DNA from 4 places in the Streptomyces sp. NBC_00057 genome. Region 4 is predicted to be linked to each of the others. Evidence: riboswitches for the same ligand, from Rfam matches in the RefSeq annotation. Region 4 holds a riboswitch; each other region holds the start of a gene.
The links. Region 4 has a riboswitch for cobalamin ahead of OG953_RS32765 (cobalamin biosynthesis protein). Riboswitches for the same ligand answer to the same signal wherever they lie in the genome.

Region 1 (5,483 bases), 1.4 Mb from region 4:
GTCGAGCCGCCGGCCGTCGAGGGAGACCACGCCCGCATCCGGGGCGAGGACTCCTGCCAGCACCCGCAACAGGGTCGACTTGCCGGAGCCGTTCGGCCCGATCAGCCCGACGGTGGCGCCGGGCGGCGGGGCGAGATGGACCCCGTCGAGGATGAGGCGGCCGCCCGCCTCCCGGCTGACCCGCTCGGCGCACAGCCCCTCAGTGGCTCCACCCGTCATGTGATCCTCCGGCTGCGGTACAGGACCAGGACGAACGCGGGTACGCCGATGAGGGCGGTGACGACTCCCACGGGCACTTCCTGCGGGTCGAGGACCGTCCTGGCCAGGGTGTCGACCCAGACCAGGAAGACCGCCCCTGCCAGGGCGGTGACCGGCAGCAGCCGCCGGTGCCCGGAGCCGGCGAGCGCACGGGCAGCGTGCGGCAGGACCAGACCGACGAAGCCGATGGCGCCGACCGAGCTGACGAGTGCGGCGGTCAGCAGCGCGGTCGTGCAGAGCAGCACGATCCGGGTGCGCGCGACATGGACGCCGAGTGTGGCGGCGGCGTCCTGGCCGAACGCGAAGGCGTCGAGCGTACGGGCGTGGCCGAGGCAGATCAGCAGCGTCACGACGAGAACGGCGGAGCAGAGCCACACATCGGTCCAGCCGACCCCGCTGAGCGAGCCGAGCAGCCAGAACAGCACCCCGCGGGTCTGCTCGGCGTCGGCGGCGGTCATCACGACGAAGGAGGTGAGCGCGGAGAACAGCTGCATGGCCGCCACACCGGAGAGGACGACCCGGTCGGTCGTGCCGCCCAGGGTGTGGCTCAGCAGCAGAACCAGGGCGAACGAGCACAGTGCGCCGATGAACGCGCCGGTCGAGATCGACACCGCTCCCCCGCCGACGCCGAGGACGACGACCACGACCGCGCCGGTCGACGCACCGGAGGAGACGCCGAGGACGAACGGGTCGGCGAGCGGGTTGCGGAGCAGGGACTGCATGACGGTTCCGCACACCGCGAGCCCGGCGCCGCACACCGCGGCGAGCAGGGTGCGCGGCATGCGCAGGTTCCAGATGATGCCGTCCCGGATCGGGGTGAGCCTTGACCGGCCCCAGCCCAGGTGGGAGGCGACCGTGGACCAGACGTCGGCGACGGAGATACGGGCCGGGCCGATGGTGACGGCGACCGCGACGGACAGCACGAGCAGTGCGATGCCACAGGCCCACAGGGCTCCGCCGCGCAGCTTCCGCATCCCCGTGCCACTGCGCACGGCTGCTTCAAAGGCCCATGGCGCGTCCACCGCCGTGGCCCGTTCGGTGTCCGTCACCCCGTGAATCCGAATGTGCGCAGCCCGGCGGCGACGCGTTCCACACCCTCGACCGTCCGGATGGACGGGTTCATGGCCTGGCCGCTCAGCAGGACGTACCGCTTGTGCCTGACGGCGTCCATGTTCTTCGTGACGGGGTTGGACTCCAGGAATTCGATCTTCTTCGCGGCGCTCTCGGCGGTCTGTGCCTTGCGGGTCAGGTCTCCGATGACCAGGACGTCGGGGTTGCGGTCGGCGACGGTCTCCCAGCTGATCTGGGGCCATTCCTCATGGGTGTCGTCGAAGACGTTCTTCGCGCCGAGTTCCCTGGTGATGATGCCGGGCGCTCCGCAGCAGCCGGCCAGGTACGGGGCCTTGGAGTCGGAGAACCAGTAGAGGAGGGTGGCGTCGGAGGCGTCGACGCCCTCGGTCGCCTTCTTCACCCGGGCCCGCAGCTGCGCCACGAGCGTGTCGCCGCGTTTCTGCACGCCGAACACCTTGGCCAGGTCGCGCACTTCGTCGTACACGCTGTCCATGGTCAGCGGCGCGGTACGGGCTCCGTCGCCGCCGCCGCTGTTGTCCTTGCCGGTGCAGTCGGCGGGCGAGACATAGGTGGGGACGCCGAGATCCTCGAACTGTTCGCGGGGTGCGACGCCGCCCTTGGCGAGCGTCGACTCGAACGACGCGCTGATGAAGTCGGGTTCCTCGTCGAGGACCTTCTCCGACGACGGCCGGTTGTCCGCGATCCTGGGAACCTTGGCGTTGGCCTTCTCCAGGCCCTTCATCACCGGGTCGGTCCAGGTCGAGGTGGCGGCCAGCCGGTCGGCGAGGCCGAGGGAGAGCAGGATCTCCGTCGATCCCTGGTCGACCGGGACGGCCCGGTGCGGTGCGGCTTCGACGGTGACGGTGCGTCCACAGTTCTTCAGCGTCACGGGGTATCCGTCGGCGGAGCCGGACTTCGCGGCAGAGCTGCTCGTTCCGCCCCCGCAGGCGGTCAGCAGGACGAGTCCCGCCGAGAGCAGGGCAATGGTGCGGACAGGGCTGGCTATGGACGGCACGGAGTCCCTCTGCGTCTCGGGGCTCATGCGCGGAGCCCGCTGTACGGAGTCCTGCGCCCGGTACCGGGTCGCAGATGCCAGCAGGTCTTCGGACTCGGGCTCCTACGGACGGGACGCCTTCCCAGGACACCCGCGGGTGGTCCCAGTGGCCGTGGCCCCGCCCGTCCCCCTCACCGCTGCGCGTCAGTTCCGGATTCTCACCGGATTCCCTGACCCCTACGTGGAGTTTGACTGGCTTCGGCAAGCTATCACGAGCCTCCGCGCATCTCATGGGCGGTGTGGCCGGTGGTACGCCGGGCTGTGCTCCCGTCGCACCACCTGCCCGATGCCTATGGACGCTGAAGAGCGATCACGGCGTTGTGCCCGCCGAAGCCGAAGGAGTGGCTGACGGCGCGCCGGATGGGCTGCCGCAGGGGTTGCTCGGTGACGCAGTTGATGTCGAACTCCGGCGCCGGGGCGTCCAGGTTGGCGATCGGCGGTACGACTCCGCGCTGGAGCGTCAGGACGGTCAGTCCGGCCTCGATCGCTCCGGCCGCCCCCATGCAGTGCCCGAGTACACCCTTCGGGGCGGTGACGGGCGGCCGGTGCGGGTAGACCCGGCCGATGAGGGCGGCCTCGGTTGCGTCGTTGATCGGTGTCGCCGTGCCGTGTGCGTTGACGTGCTCGACGTCCTCGGCCACCCAGCCCGCGTCACGCAGCGCGGCCTCGACCGCGGCCTGGGCGACCGCGCCGGACGGGTGCGGGCTTGTGGGGTGGTGGGCGTCGGTGGTGGCGCCGGTGCCCGCCAGCAGTGCCCGCGGCGCGGCGCCCCGGGCGACGGCGTCGTCCGCCCGTTCCAGCACCATGACGGCGGCGCCCTCACCCATGACCAGCCCGGCACGGTCGGCCGCGAAGGGCCGGCACCGCCTGGCCGGGTCGCCCTCCGCCCGGGCCGTGGCTCCGGACCGGGCGAATCCGGTCATGGCGACCGGGTGGACGATCGACTCGGTGGCTCCGGCGATCGCGATGTCGCACTGTCCTGTGACCAGCAGATCGCGGGCGACGGACAGTGCGGTGGCGCCGGACGAGCAGGCGGTGCACGGTGCCAGGCTGGGGCCGGTGGCCCGCAACTGGATGGCGATCTCGGCCGCGGGCATGTTCGGAATGGTGAGCAGGATGCCCGACGGCGAGGTGGCATCCGGTCCGCGCCGGTCGAGTACGACGGCCTGCTCGGTCAGCGCGGCGGAACCTCCGCTGCTGGTGCCGACGACCACCGCGACCCTGCTGCCCTCCCACCGCGCCGGGTCGAGTCCGGCGTCGGCGACCGCCTCCCGCGCGGCGAGAACGGCGAACTTGACGTACTTCCCCATCCGGAAGGACGTGCGGCCGCCGATCGCGGCGTCCAGATCGATACCGTCGACCGTGCAGGCGAAGTCGACCGCGCACCCTTCGAGTGCCGCGACGGTACGCACCGGCGAGACTCCGGCGCACACACCTTTCCAGGTGGATTCGGTGTCGTTGCCGACCGGGGTGATCATTCCCAGGCCTGTTACGGCAATCGCGGGCTTGTTCATCGGGCGTTGCTCGTCGGTGCCGCGCCGCCCATCAGCACCCCACTGCCGGCTGTCGCGTCGATGTACCCCGTGATGTCGGCCAGGGTGGCGTCCTTGGGGAGCTTGTCGAAGTCCCCGTCGCCGCCCATCGTCTCCCTGATGAGGACGGCGAACTCGGCGACGGCGAGGGAGTCCATCTCCATGCTGCCCATCGTGGAATCCGGCCGGATCTCGGCGACGGGCACTTTGAAGGTGTGCGTCAGAACCTCGGTGATCTTGGGATGAATCGCACTCATGAGCTTCCTCTCCATCATTCGGTACGGCTGCCGGGGACGGCGGGGGCACCGTCCCGACGCCGAATCAACTGGGTGACGTGCCTCCAGTTACGCCTTGTGCCGAACCGATTCGCCACCGCCCTGCTGCGGCTGCGTGCACCACCGGGCCAGGACGGCTGCCGTACCCCAGAAGACCAGCAGCGCAACGCGGACACCGAGGGCCTCGGCCGCCTCCCGTACCCGCTGCGTCCGCACAGTTGTTCCCATCCCTGTCGCGGCCCTCACTGCTCCCCCGGGGCCGTCGCCCGGTCCCCGTCCGACTGCCAGGCCGCCGCCGGATCGTCGTACGCATCGACGTAATCGGCCCCCGCGATGGGCCAGTCGGCGAGCAGTTCCTGCGGCAGCGCGAAGGAGTCGGCGAGGGTGGGCAGATGAGCGGCGACGGCGGTGATCAGCTCTTCCAAGGCGTCCGGCAATCCATTGACCTGATCGGCCGTCAGATATCCTGCGGCCATCAGATCGCCGCTGTTCCGGGCGATCCGGTCGAGTGCGAACAGCCGCTGCAGCTCGACCAGCCGCTCACGGGCGGGCCCGTCCGGCAGACCTGCCACCGCGTCCGTGTACGCCTCGGCAGCCTGCCGGTGAGCGTGGGCCTCGACGCCGCGAAGGGCGGGACCGGATGCGATGTTCCACCGCTCCAGCGGGTCACCGTGCGGTGCGTGGCCCAGCCTTTCCCTGGCCCGGCCGAACCAGATCTCCTCCAGCACAGCCAGGAGTCTGCCGAGGAACCCGGGGTCGGTGAGGTCACCGGGTTCGCCGCCGAAGGGAGCGTCGAACGCGGCCGGTTCGGTGGCGAAGAGCATTTCCGCGGCCGCCTTGGCGTGGATGGCCAGGTTGTCGCCCTCAGCGGTGATGACGCCTTCCACTCCGGTGATGAGTTCGGTCATGCCGTTGTTCTCCAGGAGCGCCTGGGCACCGCACCGTTCACGGCATTCGACGATCACGGACCTGGCCTGCCAGCTGATCCATCCCTTGGCGACGGCGACCAGCCGCTCCGCCTCCTCCCGGTCCGCGCCCGAGCCGTCCTCCCGTCCCTCCCAGCGGTTCAGGGCCCTGCGGTGCAGCAGGCTCATGGCGAAGACCGTGGCCATGGCCCGGGCGAGCGGGCCGTGGTGGCTGCGGTGGGCGATCACCGGTACCCGACGCGATCCGCGGGGCCCGGAGATGTACCGGTGGCTGCCGTAGCGGACGGCGACGGCGAGCGTTGCGCGCGCGGAGCCGACCGCGCAGGCACTCATGGAGATCTTGCCGGAGGTGACGCGCCCGATCGAC
Region 2 (5,483 bases), 580 kb from region 4:
CATCACATCGGGGGCGAGGCCCAGCGACTCCATCCCGTACGCCAGCTCGTCCTCGACCGTGTCGGTGACGAAGTGGGAGAGCGGGTCCTGGCCCACCGTGCCGACCAGATCGGCGAGTTCGCGTGGTTTGTGAGTACGCGTGTCGCGGCCGTCGACCGTGACCCGGCCGCTCAGCGTGCCGCCGGTGAAGTGCGGTACGAGACCGGACACGGCGCCCAGCAGCGTCGACTTGCCGACCCCGGACGGGCCGACGAGCAGTACCAACTCGCCCTCGGGAATGGTCAGATCGACCCCGCAGAGGGTGGGGCGCTCCGTCCCCTCGTACTGCACCGAGACGTGCTCGAACCGGATCACTGGCTCTCCTTGGAGTTCGGGGCGCCCACCGGAGGCGGCACGGGCGCCACCACCGCGGGCAGCAGCCCGATCAGCACCGCCGCCGCGGGCCACAACGGAAGCACCGGTGCGACCAGTGGCACGACCCCGGGGTGCAGCGCCTCCCCGTCGACACCGCCTGCCCAGATCATCGCCACGGCCACCGCGACCCCCGAACCCGCCACCAGCCAGGCCCGCACACCCCACCGGTCGGGCCGGTAGCGGGTACGGACCGAGCGGGCCCCGCCGAGCCGCAGTCCGGCCATCGCGGCGACGAGCCCGGCGATCAGCAGCGGCAGGCCGTACACCGCACCCTGCGCGGCCAGCAGACCGTACGTACCCGCGCACACCCCGAGCAGCCCACCGAGCGTGAGGACGTTCGTGGTGTGCCGGACGACGGGCGGGACCTGGGCGGTGCGCCCGTATCCGCGCGCGTCCATCGAGGCCGCCACCGCGACCGACCGCTCCAACGCGCCCTCCAGGACCGGCAGTCCTATCTGGAGGACCGCCTTGATGCCGCCGGTCGGACGGCCCCGCAGTCGCCGTGCGGTGCGCAGCCGCACCACATCGGCGACCATGTTCGGCGCGAACGTCATCGCGACGACGACGGCGACCCCCGCCTCGTACAGCGCACCCGGCAGCGACTTCAACAGCCGGGCCGGGTTGGCGAGCGAGTTCGCCGCACCGACGCAGATCAGCAGGGTGGCCAGCTTCGCCCCGTCGTACAGCGCGAAGACCAGCTGCTCGGCGGTGACTTGGCCACCGATCCTGACGCCCTTCGCCCAGTCGGGCAGCGGCACTTCGGGGAGTGTGAACAACGGATGCGTACCGGGGATCGGCGAACCGAGGAAGATGGAGAAGACCAGCCGTACGCCGACGACGAACAGCCCGATCTTGATGAACGCCCCGTACGAACGGGCCCATGGCGCGTCCGTGCGGCGCGCCGCGACGACGTAACCCGCAACCCCGACCAGCAGCCCGAGCAGCAGCGGATTGGTGGTCCGGGAGGCGGCGGTGGCGAGGCCGAGCGCCCACACCCACCAGGCCCCGGCGGGCAGGGCGTTGCTCCGGGTCGCCCCGGGGGCGCGCAGCGGGCGGCGCAGCCGGACCGGGCCGGTGGTCGAGGCGGTCATCCGCGGCGGCGGCGGGCCTGCACGACTGCGGCTATGCCGAGGAGGAGAACGGCGCCGACCCCGACCAGCACCCCGGCGGACGGTCCGCCTCCGGAGCCGCCGGAGTCCCCCGAGCCGTCGGCGGCGGAATCGGCCGGGGACGCGGATGCGGACGCGGCAGGCGCCTCGTGCCCGTTGCCCGACACCTGTTCGCCGCAGCCCGAGTCCGGATAGCCGGATATGGCACAGAGCAGCGCGTCGCTGCTGTAGCGCAGCGGTTTGGCCACCGAGGCGAGCGCCTCCGCGGTGCTCGCGTCCGGGGCGACCTGCGCGCACGCGGTACGCAGCGCGGGCGGAGTCTCGCCGGCCGGGGCGTCCGCCGCCGTGCCCGGGTCGATGACCAGCGCGACCCGCTTGGTGCCGTCCTCGGCCGGGGTGTCCGCGCAGATCTTCGCGAAGCCGGGGGAGTGGCGCGGCTTCGCCGAGTCCTGGGAGTCCTCGCTCACCGAGAACCGGAAGCCCTGCACCGCGCCGTCGTCCGGCCGGACCAGGGACGGGCCCTGGGTGGCGTACGTCCAGCCGGTGCCGGAGCCCTCCCAGAACGACCAGTACCGGTACCCGGCCGCCTGGGCCGTCCCCGCGCCGAGCACGGCCAGGACGGCGCCCACCACCAGGAGAGCGGCGGCCCTTCCCGCCCGCCTCACAGCTGCTGGTTCTTCCGGCGGCCGCTGATCAGGAAGCCGGCGCCCGCACCGACGACGAGGCCGATGCCGACGTACCACCACACGCCGCCGATCACGTCGTCCCCGCTGTGGACCTGGTCCTTCTCCGTGGCCACGTACCCGGTGTCGGCGGACGGGTCGGGCGTCGTGATGGCCGCGGGGGCGGGACCGGTCGCGTTCAGCTTGTCGACCAGGTTGACGCCGCCGAAGTCGCGGGCGTCCGCGCCGGTCGCGTGCGCGGCGAGGGTGAGCTGCGCGTAGGCGGCGGGACCGTTCTGCTCGGCCCAGGCCGCGGAGTTCTTCTTCAGCCAGGCCACGGCCTTGGCCGCCTTGTCCTGGTGGCCCGCGGCCGACAGCGCGACGACCGCGTCCGCGGTGTTGCCGAAGTCGGGCTGCGGGGTGGAGTCGGTGGCGCCGGGCATCGGCGCCAGGTCGAGATGACCGTTGGTCGCGAGGGCGCCCGCGAGGAAGTGGGCGCCGTTCTGGGCTGCCTGCTCGGGTGTGAGCTCCGATCCCGGGTGGCAGCTGGGCGCCTTGACCGCGGCGTTGTCCCCGACGGCCAGGCCCTTGCCCATCGTGCCGAGCACGGCGGCCGCGGTGGCGTCCGCGTTGGCGGCGAGCTTCCCCTTCTTGTCGGGCTGGTAGGCGAAGGCGCCGCCGTCCTTGCCGCCGCACGGGATCGCGAGATCGATCAGTGCGTCGTAGGGGGTCTTGCCGCCCGGGGTCGTGATGTCCGCGATCCGCTGGCCCTGCCGGGCGAGGGCGCCGATCACCAGCGAGGTGGAGTTCGCGTCACTGGGGCTGCCCGCGGTGTAGCCCCAGCCGCCGTCCTCGTTCTGTACGGACTTCAGCCAGCGCACCGAGTTGTTCACGATGTCCCGGTGCCCGCCCACCTCGACGAGCGCCTGGACGGCGGCTGCGGTGGCATTGGTGTCCAGCACGGTCTTCTCGGTGCACGGCTGGGAGACATCGGGCCGGTACGAGGCGTAGGCGCCGTTGCCGCACTGCTGGGCGATCAGCCAGTCCACCGACTTCGTGGCGGGCGTGACGCCCTCGACCCGCTGGGCGAGGAAGGCCAGCGACTGCCGCCAGACACCGTCGTACGTGGGGTCCTTCGTCCCGTACAGCCCGGAAGGCAGTGCGACGGACGGCGAGGGTGACGGGGACGGCGCTGCGACCGCGACCGGGGCAGCGGCCGCACAGAGCACGGTGGCGGTGGCGGCGAGCATTGCTGCGCTGCGGCGTACGGTCATGGCGGGCGGGGCCTCTCCTGCGGGGGGAACCGGGCACAGGCACGCTCACGCACCAGGCTCCGGCTCCGTATACCTCGACGGTGCCGACCACCGGGGTTCCGGTGGTGCGAGCCGGTCACGACCGCGGACAGGGCATTCCGACTCACCGTCTCCTACGACGGTTCACGGCTGCGTGGTCAGTGCCGGATTTGCACCGGCTTCCCCCTGAACGGGCATGATGACGACTCGCACACTCTACCGGGACGCGGATTTCCCGGACCGGGGTGGGGAGGAGAGGCGGGGCAGCAGGCCGGCCCCTGATGATCGCCGGTGCGGCGGATGCCTGGCAGCGCAGCGGCGCTCGACCTGGTTGTCGGTCAGGACGGCCGCCTCGCGGTACAGAGTCGTCGCACCGGCCGCGTCGCCGGTCATCTGCACCAGGTGGGCGCGCGTGGCGCGTTCCCGTTGCCGGGTGAGAGGGTCCTGATCCAGTCCGTGGCGCCGGTTGAGGTCGTCGAGCAGCGCCAGCCCTCGGGCCGGTCCGTAGGCTTGGGCGACGGCGACCACCCGGCTCAGCCGCACCGGCGCGGTCGGGGTGAGCCGTTCCAGCCACAGGTACAGCATCGCGATCTGCGGCCAGTCCGTTTGTTCCGGCGTCGTGGCCGCCGCGTGCAGGGACGCGATCGCCGCCTGCAACTGGTACGGGCCCGTCTCGCGCCGGTTCCAGACGCCGTCGATCAGCTGGGTGCCCTCGCGGATGAGATCGCGATTCCACCGCGTGCGGTCCTGTTCGTCCAGCGGCACCAGCCCGCCGTCGTCGCCGGTGCGGGCCGCGCGCCGCGACTCGGTGAGCAACATCAGTGCCAGCAGGCCGGTCGCCTCGGCGCCATCCGGTACGGCGTCTCTGAGCATCCGGGTCAGCCGGATCGCCTCACCAGTCAGGTCGATGCGGGCGAGTTCGTCACCGGTGGAGGCCGTGTAGCCCTCGTTGAAGATGAGATAGAGCACCCGCATGACGGCGGTCGTCCGGCTGTGCCGGTCGGCGGCGGTCGGTGGGGTGAAGCGGGCCCCGGCGCGGGCCAGCCGCTGTTTGGCGCGGCTGATTCGGGTACCCATGGTGGTCTCGGTCGTTCCGTAGGCGTGCGCGATCTCGGCTGTCGTCAGGCCGCCGACCGCGCAGCGTGAGCGCCACCTGGGAGACCGGGCTCAGCGCGGGGTGGCAGCAGAGCAGCAGCAGGGTGAGGCCGTCGTCACTCTCCTGCGCAGGGCCCGCCCGGCGGGTCGGTTCCTGCATGGCCAGTTCGGCCATGCCCACTTCCTGCTCGCGCCGGCGCCGCGCCTGCTCGGAGCGGAGCAGAAAAGGGTTCTCGCGGCTACCTCGGAGTCGCCGGCCCGTTCTCGACACTTCTGTGCATGTGATGTGGATCACGCCGAGGGGGTGTCGAGAACCCGGACCCGGCCACGAGGTAACCAGCGGAACCCACCAAGGAGGACGAGATGTCTGAGACCAACCATCCGAGCGCCGAACTGAAGGCCCTGGACCGCCTGGTCGGCACCTGGGCGGTGACCGGCGGAGCCGAGGGAACCGTGCGGTACGAGTGGATGCCCGGCCGGTTCCTCCTGGAAGGTCGTTCTTTCTTGCCACCTGCGCCTGTTTCGCGTGGCGGGTGGACCTCAGCTCTTGACGGCCTCTGCGATCTGTAGGGCGGCCTGGGCGGGCGTGAGGTGCGTGGTGTCGACGACCTCGGCCTCGCCGTGCAGCCAGGTGCGGGCCGCCTCGGCGTAGGGCTCAAGGTGTTCGAGACGGAATGGGGAGGGGCCCATAAGAGTGTCCCTCTCGATGCGCCCGCGGAGGGTGTCTTGGTCGGCGTGGAGGACGAAGTGTCGTACCGGGATGGCATGTTGGGCGAGGCCCGTGCTGATCTCGCGCCAGTACTGCTCGACCAGGACAGTCATGGGGATCACCAGAGTGCCGCCGGTGTAGTCGAGTACGTGGCGGGCGGTCTCGACGACGAGCGGCCGCCACGGCGGCCAGTGCTGGAAGT
Region 3 (5,483 bases), 3.8 Mb from region 4:
ACCGACCTCGTAGACGCGTACGTCGAGGCCGGCAGAGGAGCAGCCGGCGAAGCTGCGAGCGTGTGAAAGTCCGACGGATCCGACCCGCATGCAGGTACGTGATCCCGAAGGGGACCGGAGCGACTGAGGACTGCCCCGGCAAGCAGTGGGGCAGCCCTCAGCGGTGTAGTGCTAGAAGTCCTCGTCCAGGTCCACCGAGCCCTCGACCGCCACCTGGTAGGCGGACGGACGGCGCTCGAAGAAGTTCGTCAGTTCCTGGACGCCCTGCAGCTCCATGAACCCGAAGGGGTTCTCGGAGCCGTACACCGGGGCGAAGCCCAGGCGCGTCAGGCGCTGGTCGGCGACGCACTGGAGGTATTCGCGCATGGATTCCGTGTTCATGCCTGGCAGGCCTTCGCCGCAGAGGTCGCGGCCGAATTGGAGCTCCGCCTCGACAGCTTCCTTCAGCATGTCGGTGACCTGCTGCTCAAGCTTGTCGTCGAAGAGGTCCGGCTCCTCCTTGCGGACGGTGTCCACGACTGCGAAGGCGGCTTCCATGTGGCAGGTCTCGTCGCGGAAGACCCAGTTGGTCCCGGTGGCCAGGCCGTGCAGCAGGCCGCGGGACCGGAACCAGTACACGTAGGCGAAGGCACCGTAGAAGAACAGGCCTTCGATGCACGCGGCGAAGCAGATCAGGTTCAGCAGGAAGCGGCGGCGGTCGGCCTGCGTCTCCAGGCGGTCGATCTTCTCGACCGAGTCCATCCACTTGAAGCAGAACTGCGCCTTCTCACGGATCGACGGAATCTCCTCGACCGCGTCGAACGCCGCCGCACGGTCGTCCGGGTCGGGCAGATAGGTGTCGAGCAGCGTCAGATAGAACTGGACGTGTACGGCCTCCTCGAAGAGCTGACGGCTCAGGTACAGCCGCGCCTCGGGGGAGTTGATGTGCTTGTACAGCGTCAGCACGAGGTTGTTGGCGACGATCGAGTCACCGGTCGCGAAGAACGCGACGAGCCGGCCGATCATGTGCTGCTCGCCGGGGGACAGCTTGGCGAGGTCGGCGACGTCGGAGTGGAGGTCGACCTCCTCCACCGTCCAGGTGTTCTTGATCGCGTCCCGGTAGCGCTCGTAGAAGTCCGGGTAGCGCATGGGCCGCAGGGTCAGTTCGAAGCCCGGGTCGAGCAGGTTCTTCTCGGAGTTGGTGGAGCTCATTACTGGCAGGCCTCGCAGGACTCGGGGTTTTCGAGGGAGCAGGCGATCGCGTCCGCGTCGGGAGCCTGGGCCTGCTGCACGGGAATGGGAGCGGCGGCCGCGGCCTGGCCGGAGGCCGCGCGGGCGATCCGGGTCGCCGGGCGCGAGCGCAGGTAGTACGTCGTCTTCAGCCCCTGCTTCCAGGCGTACGCGTACATCGAGGAGAGCTTGCCGATCGTCGGCGTCTCCAGGAACAGGTTCAGCGACTGGCTCTGGTCGAGGAACGGCGTACGGGCCGCCGCCATGTCGATCAGACCGCGCTGCGGGATCTCCCACGCCGTGCGGTACAGCGCCCGCACATCCTCCGGGATCCAGGCGAAGCCCTGCACGGAACCGCTCGCCTCGCGCAGTGCCTCACGGGTCCGCGCGTCCCACACGCCGAGCTGCTTCAGCTCATCCACCAGATATGCGTTGACCTGGAGGAACTCACCGCTGAGCGTCTCGCGCTTGAAGAGGTTGGAGACCTGCGGCTCGATGCACTCATACACACCTGCGATCGAGGCGATCGTCGCCGTCGGCGCGATGGCGAGCAGCAGCGAGTTGCGCATTCCGGTCTTCGCGACCCGGGCGCGCAGCGCGTCCCAGCGCTCCGGCCAGTTCAGCTCGGTGTCGTAGTGGTCGGGGTGCAGCACACCGCGCGCGGCACGCGTCTCGGACCAGGCGGGCAGCGGGCCGGAGCGCTCGGCGAGCGCGCAGGACGCCTCGTACGCCGCGAGCATGATCCGCTCGGAGATCTTCGTGGAGAGCGCGCGGGCCTCGGGGGAGTCGAACGGCAGCCGCAGCTGGAAGAAGACGTCCTGCAGACCCATCGCGCCCAGGCCGACGGGGCGCCACTTCGCATTGGACCGGCCGGCCTGCTCGGTCGGGTAGAAGTTGATGTCGACGACCCGGTCGAGGAAGGTCACGGCGGTGCGGACGGTCGCGTCCAGCCGCTCCCAGTCGATGCCACCGTCGGCGACGAACGCACCGAGGTTCACCGAACCCAGGTTGCAGACGGCCGTCTCGCCGTCATCGGTGACTTCGAGGATCTCGGTGCACAGATTCGACGAGTGGACGACGCGGCCCGGCTCGGCGGTCTGGTTCGCGGTCCGGTTGGAGGCGTCCTTGAACGTCATCCAGCCCTGGCCGGTCTGCGCGAGGGTGCGCATCATCCGGCCGTACAACTCACGGGCCGGCATCGACTTGCGGGCCAGCCCCTTGGCCTCGGCTGCGCGGTACGCGGCGTCGAACTCCTCGCCCCACAGGTCGACCAGCTCGGGCACGTCCGCCGGGGAGAACAGCGACCAGTCGCCGTCCGCGTCGACCCGGCGCATGAACTCGTCCGGGATCCAGTGCGCCAGGTTGAGGTTGTGCGTACGCCGCTGGTCCTCACCCGTGTTGTCGCGCAGCTCCAGGAACTCCTCGATGTCCGCGTGCCAGGTCTCCAGGTAGACGGCGGCGGCGCCCTTGCGGCGGCCACCCTGGTTGACCGCGGCGACGGAGGCGTCGAGCGTCTTCAGGAACGGCACGATGCCGTTGGAGTGCCCGTTGGTGCCGCGGATCAGTGAACCGCGGGCGCGGATGCGGGAGTACGAGAGACCGATGCCGCCCGCGTGCTTGGAGAGCCGCGCCACCTGGTGGTAGCGGTCGTAGATCGAGTCGAGCTCGTCGAGCGGGGAGTCCAGCAGATAGCAGGAGGACATCTGCGGATGCCGCGTGCCGGAGTTGAACAGGGTCGGCGAGGACGGCAGGTAGTCGAGCCGGCTCATCAGCCCGTACAGTGCCGCGACTTCGTCCAGGGCGCGCTTCGAGTCGTCCTCGGCGAGCCCGGCCGCGACGCGCAGCATGAAGTGCTGCGGCGTCTCGATGACCTGGCGGGTGTGCGGGTGACGCAGCAGATAGCGGCTGTGCAGGGTCCGCAGCCCGAAGTAACCGAAGCGGTCGTCGGCGCCGTCGGTCAGTGAACGCTCCACCAGCGCGTCGAGCGCGGCCGCGTGCAGCGCGACGAACTCGGCGGTACGGTCCGCGATCAGGCCCTCTCGGTGCCCGACGGCCACCGAGGCGGAGAAGGAGACCACGCCCTGACCCGCCGCCTCGTCCGCGATGGTGCGGGTCAGCAGCCTGGCCGCGAGCCGGGAGTAGGCAGGGTCCTCGGAGATCAGCCCCGCGGCGGCCTCCGTGGCCAGCGAGCGCAACTCTGCCTCGTCCGACCGGGCGTTACGGCCGCGCAGCGCGGCGGCGGCGACGCGACCGGGGTCGGTGTCGGGCAGATCGACGGTGAGGTCGGTCAGGGTCCGCAGCAGTGCGGTCCCCGGTCCGTCGTGTGCGGTTCCCTCGGACTCGGCCGCTTCGGACACGGCGACTGAAGCCGGATCGGCTGGCGCGATGGTCACGTGGTGCTCTCCCTCGCTCGGCTCGGGGCCGGCGGGGAGCGGGGCAGCCGGGCAGAGGCGGGCCCGCGTCGGGCAGCACTCATTGCGGCGTCCACCGGCCCATCCGCGAGGCCCGGACGTCTGGCATCCGGTTCGGTCGAGCCGGATGCGCTGTCGGCAGGTCCTCGGACTTACTTGCGGGTGCACAAAAGTGCACCGAATACACCGTTGCGGGACAGTTCCGGATTCGCACCGGATTTCCCTGCGGCGACAGCGAGCACGAGCATACATGTGGGGGCCGCTGGATGGGACGGCCCCCACATGTTGTGTCGCGCAGTAGAAGTCGAGCCCACAGGACTAGCCGTGAGATCCCCTGTCGGAGCAGGCGGACGGCCCGCCACGCCCCGCTGAAGGGGGCGCGACGGGCCGTCATCCGGCCGTGGGAGCGGTCGTCAGTGGCCGCCGCCCGGGGCCCCCGCCGTGGCCGGCGGGAGCTCCGCCCGGACGCCCGGGTCGCCCGCGTCGGCCGTGTAGTCGGCCGGGGAGGTCTCGTCGGTCCCGGCGGGTGCCTTCACGGCGTTCAGGACGAGGGTGAGCACCACCGTCACCACCACGTTCAGCGCGAACGCGGTCAGACCGATGTAGCCGATCTCGCCGATGCCCGGGATCTCCTTGGACGACCCGCCGAAGTGCGCCTGGGTCGGGCTGGCGACCCCGTACGCGGCCACCGTCCCGTACACCATGCCGACCGCCCAGCCCGCGAGCAGTGCCCAGCGGTGGAACCAGCGGGTGAACAGGCCGCCGACCAGGGCCGGCATCGTCTGGAGGATCCAGATCCCGCCGAGCAGCTGGAAGTTGATCGCGACCGTCTTGTCCATGGTGAGGACAAAGGCGAGCGCGCCGACCTTCACCAGCAGCGACACCAGCTTGGAGACCTTGGTCTCCTGTTCCGGGGTCGCGTCCGGCTTCAGGAAGTCCTTGTAGATGTTGCGGGTGAAGAGGTTCGCCGCGGCGATCGACATGATCGCGGCGGGCACCAGAGCGCCGATGCCGATGGCGGCGAACGCGACCCCCGCGAACCAGTCGGGGAACATGTTCTCGAACAGTTGGGGGATGGCCAACTGCCCGTTGTCCACCTTGATCCCGGCGGCGATCGCCATGAAGCCGAGCAGCGCCAGCAGGCCCAGCATCAGCGAGTACAGCGGCAGGATCGTGGTGTTGCGCCGGATCACATTGCGGCTGCGGCTGGAGAGCGTCGCCGTGATCGAGTGCGGATACATGAAGAGCGCCAGCGCCGAGCCCAGGGCCAGTGTGGCGTAACCCCATTGGCCCGCTTCACCCGGCGCGAGCGCGCCGCGCGGCTTGCCGGTTGCCGGGTTGGTCTGGGAGAACGCATCGCCCGCCTTGGCGAAGATGTCGTCGAAGCCGCCGAGCTTGATCGGGATGTAGATGATCGCCACTACGATGACCAGGTAGATCAGTCCGTCCTTGACGAACGCGATCAGCGCCGGCGCCCGCAGACCGGACGAGTAGGTGTACGCGGCGAGCACCGCGAACGCGATCAGCAGCGGCAGGTCCTTGACGAACCAGTGGGTGTTCTCTCCACCGCCCACGCCCATCACGTCCAGCACGGCCTGGATGCCGACGAGTTGGAGTGCGATGTACGGCATCGTGGCCAGGATGCCCGTGACGGCGACCGCCAGCGAGAGCCCCTTCGAGCCGAAGCGCCCGCGGACGAAGTCCGAGGTGGTCACGTACCCGTGCTTGTGCGAGACCGACCACAGGCGCGGCAGGAAGGTGAAGATCAGCGGGTACACGAGGATCGTGTACGGCACGGCGAAGAAGCCTGCCGCGCCCGCCGCGTAGATCGCCGCGGGAACGGCGACGAAGGTGTACGCGGTG
Region 4 (5,483 bases):
CGGGGCGGGCGAGGGTCTTCTCGCGGTCGAAGCGGATGCGTACGGGCAGCAGGCCGAGGCCGTCGATGTGCCCGGCCCTCGACTCGACGTCGTCCTCGATGTGTTCACCGAGGATCTGGAAGCCGCCGCAGATACCGAGGACCGGCCGGCCCTCGGCGGCACGCCGCACCAGGGCGTCGGCGAGGCCGCGCTCGCGCAGCCAGGCCAGCGCGTTCACGGTGCCGCGGGTGCCCGGCACGATGACGAGGTCGGCGTCGGCCAGCTCCTCGGCGCGGTCCACGAACCGGACGACGACGCCCGGTTCGGCGGCCAGTGCGTCCACATCGGTGAAGTTCGACATCAGGGGTACGGCGCACACCGCGACGCGCAGCACGTCGTCGCCGTGCGGCGGCGCGACGACCGATTCGCGTACGGCTCCGCGCAGCGAGACCCTCCCCCAAGCTCTCAACTGCGTTCGAGCAGGGGGGACCCCCATCCCGTCCTCTTCGTCGATGCCGAGGCCGTGGGCGAAGGGCAGCACCCCGTAGGTCTGCCGTCCGGTGATCCCGCGCAGCATCTCCAGGCCGGGCTCCAGCAGCGACACGTCGCCGCGGAACTTGTTGACGAGGTAGCCGGCGATCAGCGACTGGTCCTCGGCGTCGAGCAGCGCCGTCGTACCGAAGAACGAGGCGAAGACGCCACCGCGGTCGATGTCGCCGACGACCACCACCGGGAAGTGTGCCGCCCGTGCGATGCCCATGTTCACGATGTCCGTACGCCGCAGATTGATCTCGGCCGGACTGCCCGCCCCCTCGCAGATCACTGCGTCATACGTGCCCCGAAGCTGCTCCAGACAGTCCACGACCGTGCCGAGAAGCGCTTCCTGCCTGCCTCCGTGGTAGCCGCGTGCGCTCATCTCGCCCACCGGTCTGCCCATCAGGACGACCTGGCTGGAGCGGTCGCTGCCGGGTTTGAGCAGGACCGGGTTCATCAGCGCGGTCGGCTCCACCCGGGCGGCCTGGGCCTGCATGGCCTGGGCGCGCCCGATCTCGGCGCCCTCGCGGGTGACGAACGAGTTCAGCGACATGTTCTGCGCCTTGAAGGGCGCCACCTTGACGCCCCGGCGCACGAGCCAGCGGCAGATGCCTGCCGTGACGACGCTCTTGCCCGCGTCCGAGGTGGTTCCGGCGACCAGCAGCCCGCCGCTCATGTCCGTCTCCGTCCTGCGATCCGACGTTCTGTGATCTGAAGCCCCGTGACCTGAAGTCCTGCGGACCGAAGTCCTGCGATCCGTCGTGCGGCGAGGCCCGCACCCAGTCGTCCTGCCACACACACGCCGAGGGCCAGCGCACTCACCCGGCGCGACAGCCGTACCGCGCGTTCGATGTCCTCGGTCTCCACCGCCCGGCCCGTCGCCTCGTTGAGGACGGGGCGGTGTTCGACCCGGCCGCCGTACGCGAGGGTCCCGCCGAGCCGTACGCCGAGCGCACCCGCGAACGAGGCCTCCACCGGGCCCGCGTTGGGGCTCGGGTGCTTCGCCGCGTCGGCCCGCCACGCCCGTACCGCTCCACGTGGCCGCCCCCCGGCGGCCACGGCGAGCAGGGCTGTGAGCCGGGCACCGGGCCAGCCCGCGAGGTCGTCGAGGCGGGCCGAGGCCCAGCCGTAGCGTCGGTGGCGGGGCGACTTGTGGCCGACCATGGCATCGAGGGTGTTGGCGGCCCGGAAGCCGACGAGGCCGGGCACACCGGCCAGCGCACCCCACACCAGGGCGCCGACCACGGCGTCCGAGGTGTTCTCGGCCACGGACTCCACCACGGCACGGGCGATCTGCGGTCCGTCGAGGGAGTACGGGTCGCGCCCGCACAGATGCGGCAGACGCTCACGGGCCGACTCGATGTCACCGGCGGCCAGGGCGCCGCCGATCGCCCGGGCCTCACGCCCCAGGGACGTACCGCCGACGACGGACCAGGTGGCGGCCGCGGTCAGTGCGACGGAGGCGGCGGGGTGGCTGCGTACGGCACGGGTGATCAGCGCGGCACCACCCGCGGCGCCTCCGGCGCAGACGAGCATGTGCAGCGCGCCCCACCCGCGGTGGTCGCGCCACAGACAGCGCTCGACGCTTGCTGCGGCCCGCCCGAAGGCGGCGACCGGATGTCCCCTGCGGGGGTCACCGAGCAGCAGATCGCCGATCAGACCGGCCGTGGCGCCGTACGCGAAAATGCGGTCGGCACGCACGGCTCAACCGGCCGTTACGCCTCGAAGGACCTTCGTACAGGCGGCTCTCGTCGAGAGCGCCACAGCAACGGACGCACGGCAGCCAGGCATGGCGATATGTCCTCACTCAGGGTCCGCGCCCTGGTTCGACGTGACCGGCGACGAGAGTCTCCTGGCTCCCGGATCCGCAGTTCCCCCGGCCTTCCAACCCGCTCGCGCGTGCCGTGACTTCCGGTGTGGGGGACTGCTCCCCGGTGACAGTGGCGGGACCGCGCCGGATTCGCACCGGCTTCCTCTGCTGTCGCCGTAATTGGCTCCGGCAGTCCACCACGCTCCGCGAACGCCCGTCAACTTGCCGTTGACCTGCGACGGTGCAGTGTGCTGAGCCCCACATCGGGCCGGGCACACCACAACGGGCCGGACACACGAGGTGTGTCCGGCCCGACGGGGGAGTACGCGGAGGAGGGCTCAGGCGACGATCAGATAGATGCCGTACGCGACCGCCGCAGCGCACAGCGCGAAGCAGGCGTACGCGCCGACGCGGGCCAGCAGCAGCGAGCCGCCGGAGCCGCCCTGCGCCGCCGGTTCGGGCTGCTTGGAGAGACCGACGATGCCCAGGGTGAAGAAACCCACCAGCGCGACGGTGACGACGAGGGAGACGCCGAAGACGGAGCCGAGGGCTGCCCAGTCGATGTTCATGCTGAATCCTTAGACGGCCTGCCTAGGCGGCTGGCCTAGACGGTGGCGGGTCGCGCCGGGTCCTGGGTGGTTCCGGCCGGAGCCGGAATGGTGGTCTTGAGGTCCTGGGCCGCTGCCTGGGCCGCGGTGAGCGGCGGGCTGACGGCGGCGATGGCCGTGGTGACGACCCCCGCGGGCTCGGCGTCGCCGCCCGTCGGCGCGACATCGCCGTGGCCGACCGGCTTGCGGCGCGATACCAGCCAGATCGCCCCGGAGCCCACGACGAGCAGCGCCGCGACGACCACGACACCCCAGGTGCCCTGCTTGGTGAGGAGTTCCGCGCCCGCGCCGACCAGGCCCGCGGCCGGCAGTGTCAGACCCCAGGCGACGAACATCCGGGTGGCGGTGGACCAGCGGACCACGCCGCCCTGGCGGCCGAGGCCCGCGCCCATCACGGCGCCGGAGCAGGACTGGGTGGTGGAGAGGGAGAAGCCGAGGTGCGAGGAGGCCAGGATGACCGTGGCCGCGCTGGTCTGCGCGGCGAAGCCCTGCGGCGGCTTGAGGTCGGTGAGGCCGCTGCCCATGGTGCGGATGATGCGCCAGCCGCCCAGGTAGGTGCCGAGTGCGATGGCCGTACCGGCACAGACGATGACCCAGACCGGCGGGTTGGAGCCGGGCTGCAGGACGCCACCGGTGACCAGGGCCAGGGTGATGATGCCCATGGTCTTCTGCGCGTCGTTGGTGCCGTGGGCGAGGGAGACCAGTCCGGCCGAGGCGATCTGGCCGGCACGGTAGCCCTTGGCAGTGGCCTTCTCCTGGGCGTCGTTGCGGATCTTCCCGCCGATCCGGTACGTCAGCCTGGTGGCCAGCAGTGCGGCCAGACCGGCGACGATCGGGGCGGCGACCGCGGGGAGCAGCACCTTGGTGACGACGGTGTCGCCGTTGACCGACGACCAGCCCGCCGACATCACGGCTGCGCCGATCAGACCGCCGAACAGGGCGTGCGAGGAACTGGACGGCAGTCCGACCAGCCAGGTCAGCAGATTCCACAGGATGGCGCCGACGAGTGCCGCGAAGATGACTTCTGTCCGCAGCCCGTCCTCGTTGATGATCCCGCCGGAGATCGTCTTGGCGACCTCGACCGACAGGAACGCGCCGACGAGGTTGAGAACGGCGGACATGGCCACCGCTGTCTTCGGTCTGAGTGCACCGGTCGAGATGGTGGTCGCCATCGCGTTGGCGGTGTCGTGGAAACCGTTCGTGAAATCGAACACTAGAGCTGTCACGATCACAATCGCGAGTAGCAGCGTGATGTGTTCCATCTACCCAGGCAATCGTTCGACGTCATTGGCATGTGGACCGTAGGCAACCTGGATGAACGGAAGGTGAACTGGGCGGGGCGCTGTGGTGACTCCAACTGGGGTCGGGTCGTTCCGTTTGTCCTTCGCGGGGCGGTGCGGGCCGGGCGCAGGGCCGATTCGGGCCTGATTCGCCCCCCGTAACCCCTTTTGTGAACTTCTCCGGTTTGTGACTTATCCCGCCGATCGCTTACCCGTTCGCCTCCAGGGCTGACAGGATCTCCGCATGAGCGATCAGCAACGGGACGCGATCGAACGTGCCTGGGACGGTGTCGTCGCCACCGCCCGCAGGACGGCGGCGGACGGCCTCGTCGTCGGGACCTCGGGAAATGTGTCGGCGCGGGTCGGCGGGACGGTCCTGGTCACCCCGAGCGGAGTGCCGTACGACCGGCTCCGCCCCGAGGACGCCGTCGGCGTCGATCTGGAAGGCAACCGCGTCCTCGGCGAACTGGCCCCGACCAGCGAACTCCCGCTCCATCTCGCGGTCTACCGGAACAGCGACGCCGCCGCAGTCGTGCACACCCACGCGGTGCACGCCACGGCCGTCTCCACCCTGGTCCCCGAGGTCCCTTCGGTCCACTACGCCGCCGCCGTGCTCGGGGGCCCCGTCCGGGTCGCGGCCTATGCGCGCTACGGGACCGAGGAGCTGGCCGAGAACATGCTCGACGCTCTGCAGGGCCGTATGGGCTGCCTGCTCCAGAACCACGGAACCGTGACCTACGGAGCGACCCTGGACGAGGCGTACGACAGGACCGCCCAGCTGGAATGGCTCTGCCGGCTCTGGCTCACCGCGAGCTCCGTCCCCGGACACGCCCCGACCCTGCTCTCCCCGGCCCAGCTGCGCGACGTACAGGAGGCACTGAAGGGATACGGACAACCGGGCTGACCCGACCCCTGCCTGTCCCCGCTGTCCTGGCTGTCCCATCCCATCCGTCCGCTGCCCCTGCCGGGGCACCGGACGGCCCCGTCCGCTGGCAGGGTGCGGCGCACCCCACGACACTGAAGCAGTGCGCCCGGCAACAGTCACGGCAGCAGCCGTCACCACGATCCTCGGCGTCGGTGCGGCAGCGGTCGCAGCCGGCCGGTACGCCAGCGACGCCGCACTCGGAGCGCCGTCCGGACGACCGCTCCCAGCCGACCGCAGACTCACCGTGCACGCCACAGCGGCCGGGCAGGTCACCCTGACGCGTTCCTTCGCCGCCCTGCGGCCCGGTACGTACGGACTGGTGGCCGACGACGTCCACGCCGTCGTCG

Region 1: it holds a riboswitch for cobalamin, as region 4 does, so the genes downstream of both, OG953_RS39125 (ABC transporter substrate-binding protein) here and OG953_RS32765 (cobalamin biosynthesis protein) in region 4, are expected to answer to the same signal.
Region 2: it holds a riboswitch for cobalamin, as region 4 does, so the genes downstream of both, OG953_RS30070 (prenyltransferase/squalene oxidase repeat-containing protein) here and OG953_RS32765 (cobalamin biosynthesis protein) in region 4, are expected to answer to the same signal.
Region 3: it holds a riboswitch for cobalamin, as region 4 does, so the genes downstream of both, OG953_RS14785 (ribonucleoside-diphosphate reductase subunit alpha) here and OG953_RS32765 (cobalamin biosynthesis protein) in region 4, are expected to answer to the same signal.

Annotation. Positions count from the first base shown of each region.
Region 1 covers NZ_CP108256.1:8,333,201-8,338,683, reverse strand. Annotated here, with positions in the region: gene OG953_RS39135 (ABC transporter ATP-binding protein) at 1-219, opposite strand, end outside; gene OG953_RS39130 (FecCD family ABC transporter permease) at 216-1,307, opposite strand; gene OG953_RS39125 (ABC transporter substrate-binding protein) at 1,304-2,371, opposite strand; cobalamin riboswitch at 2,406-2,595, opposite strand; gene OG953_RS39120 (beta-ketoacyl-[acyl-carrier-protein] synthase family protein) at 2,674-3,897, opposite strand; gene OG953_RS39115 (acyl carrier protein) at 3,894-4,172, opposite strand; gene OG953_RS39110 (hypothetical protein) at 4,260-4,406, opposite strand; gene OG953_RS39105 (acyl-CoA dehydrogenase) at 4,433-5,483, opposite strand, start outside.
Region 2 covers NZ_CP108256.1:6,393,997-6,399,479, forward strand. Annotated here, with positions in the region: gene OG953_RS30055 (ABC transporter ATP-binding protein) at 1-354, opposite strand, end outside; gene OG953_RS30060 (energy-coupling factor transporter transmembrane component T) at 351-1,505, opposite strand; gene OG953_RS30065 (SCO2322 family protein) at 1,502-2,188, opposite strand; gene OG953_RS30070 (prenyltransferase/squalene oxidase repeat-containing protein) at 2,185-3,459, opposite strand; cobalamin riboswitch at 3,568-3,703, opposite strand; gene OG953_RS30075 (RNA polymerase sigma factor) at 3,694-4,554, opposite strand; gene OG953_RS30080 (hypothetical protein) at 4,936-5,142, shown strand; gene OG953_RS30085 (ATP-binding protein) at 5,113-5,483, opposite strand, start outside.
Region 3 covers NZ_CP108256.1:3,214,731-3,220,213, reverse strand. Annotated here, with positions in the region: gene OG953_RS14790 (ribonucleotide-diphosphate reductase subunit beta) at 172-1,191, opposite strand; gene OG953_RS14785 (ribonucleoside-diphosphate reductase subunit alpha) at 1,191-3,602, opposite strand; cobalamin riboswitch at 3,740-3,881, opposite strand; gene mctP (monocarboxylate uptake permease MctP) at 4,034-5,483, opposite strand, start outside.
Region 4 covers NZ_CP108256.1:6,969,008-6,974,490, forward strand. Annotated here, with positions in the region: gene OG953_RS32760 (cobyric acid synthase) at 1-1,189, opposite strand, end outside; gene OG953_RS32765 (cobalamin biosynthesis protein) at 1,186-2,214, opposite strand; cobalamin riboswitch at 2,359-2,490, opposite strand; gene OG953_RS32770 (hypothetical protein) at 2,662-2,892, opposite strand; gene OG953_RS32775 (anion permease) at 2,928-4,193, opposite strand; gene OG953_RS32780 (class II aldolase/adducin family protein) at 4,456-5,115, shown strand; gene OG953_RS32785 (alpha/beta hydrolase) at 5,237-5,483, shown strand, end outside.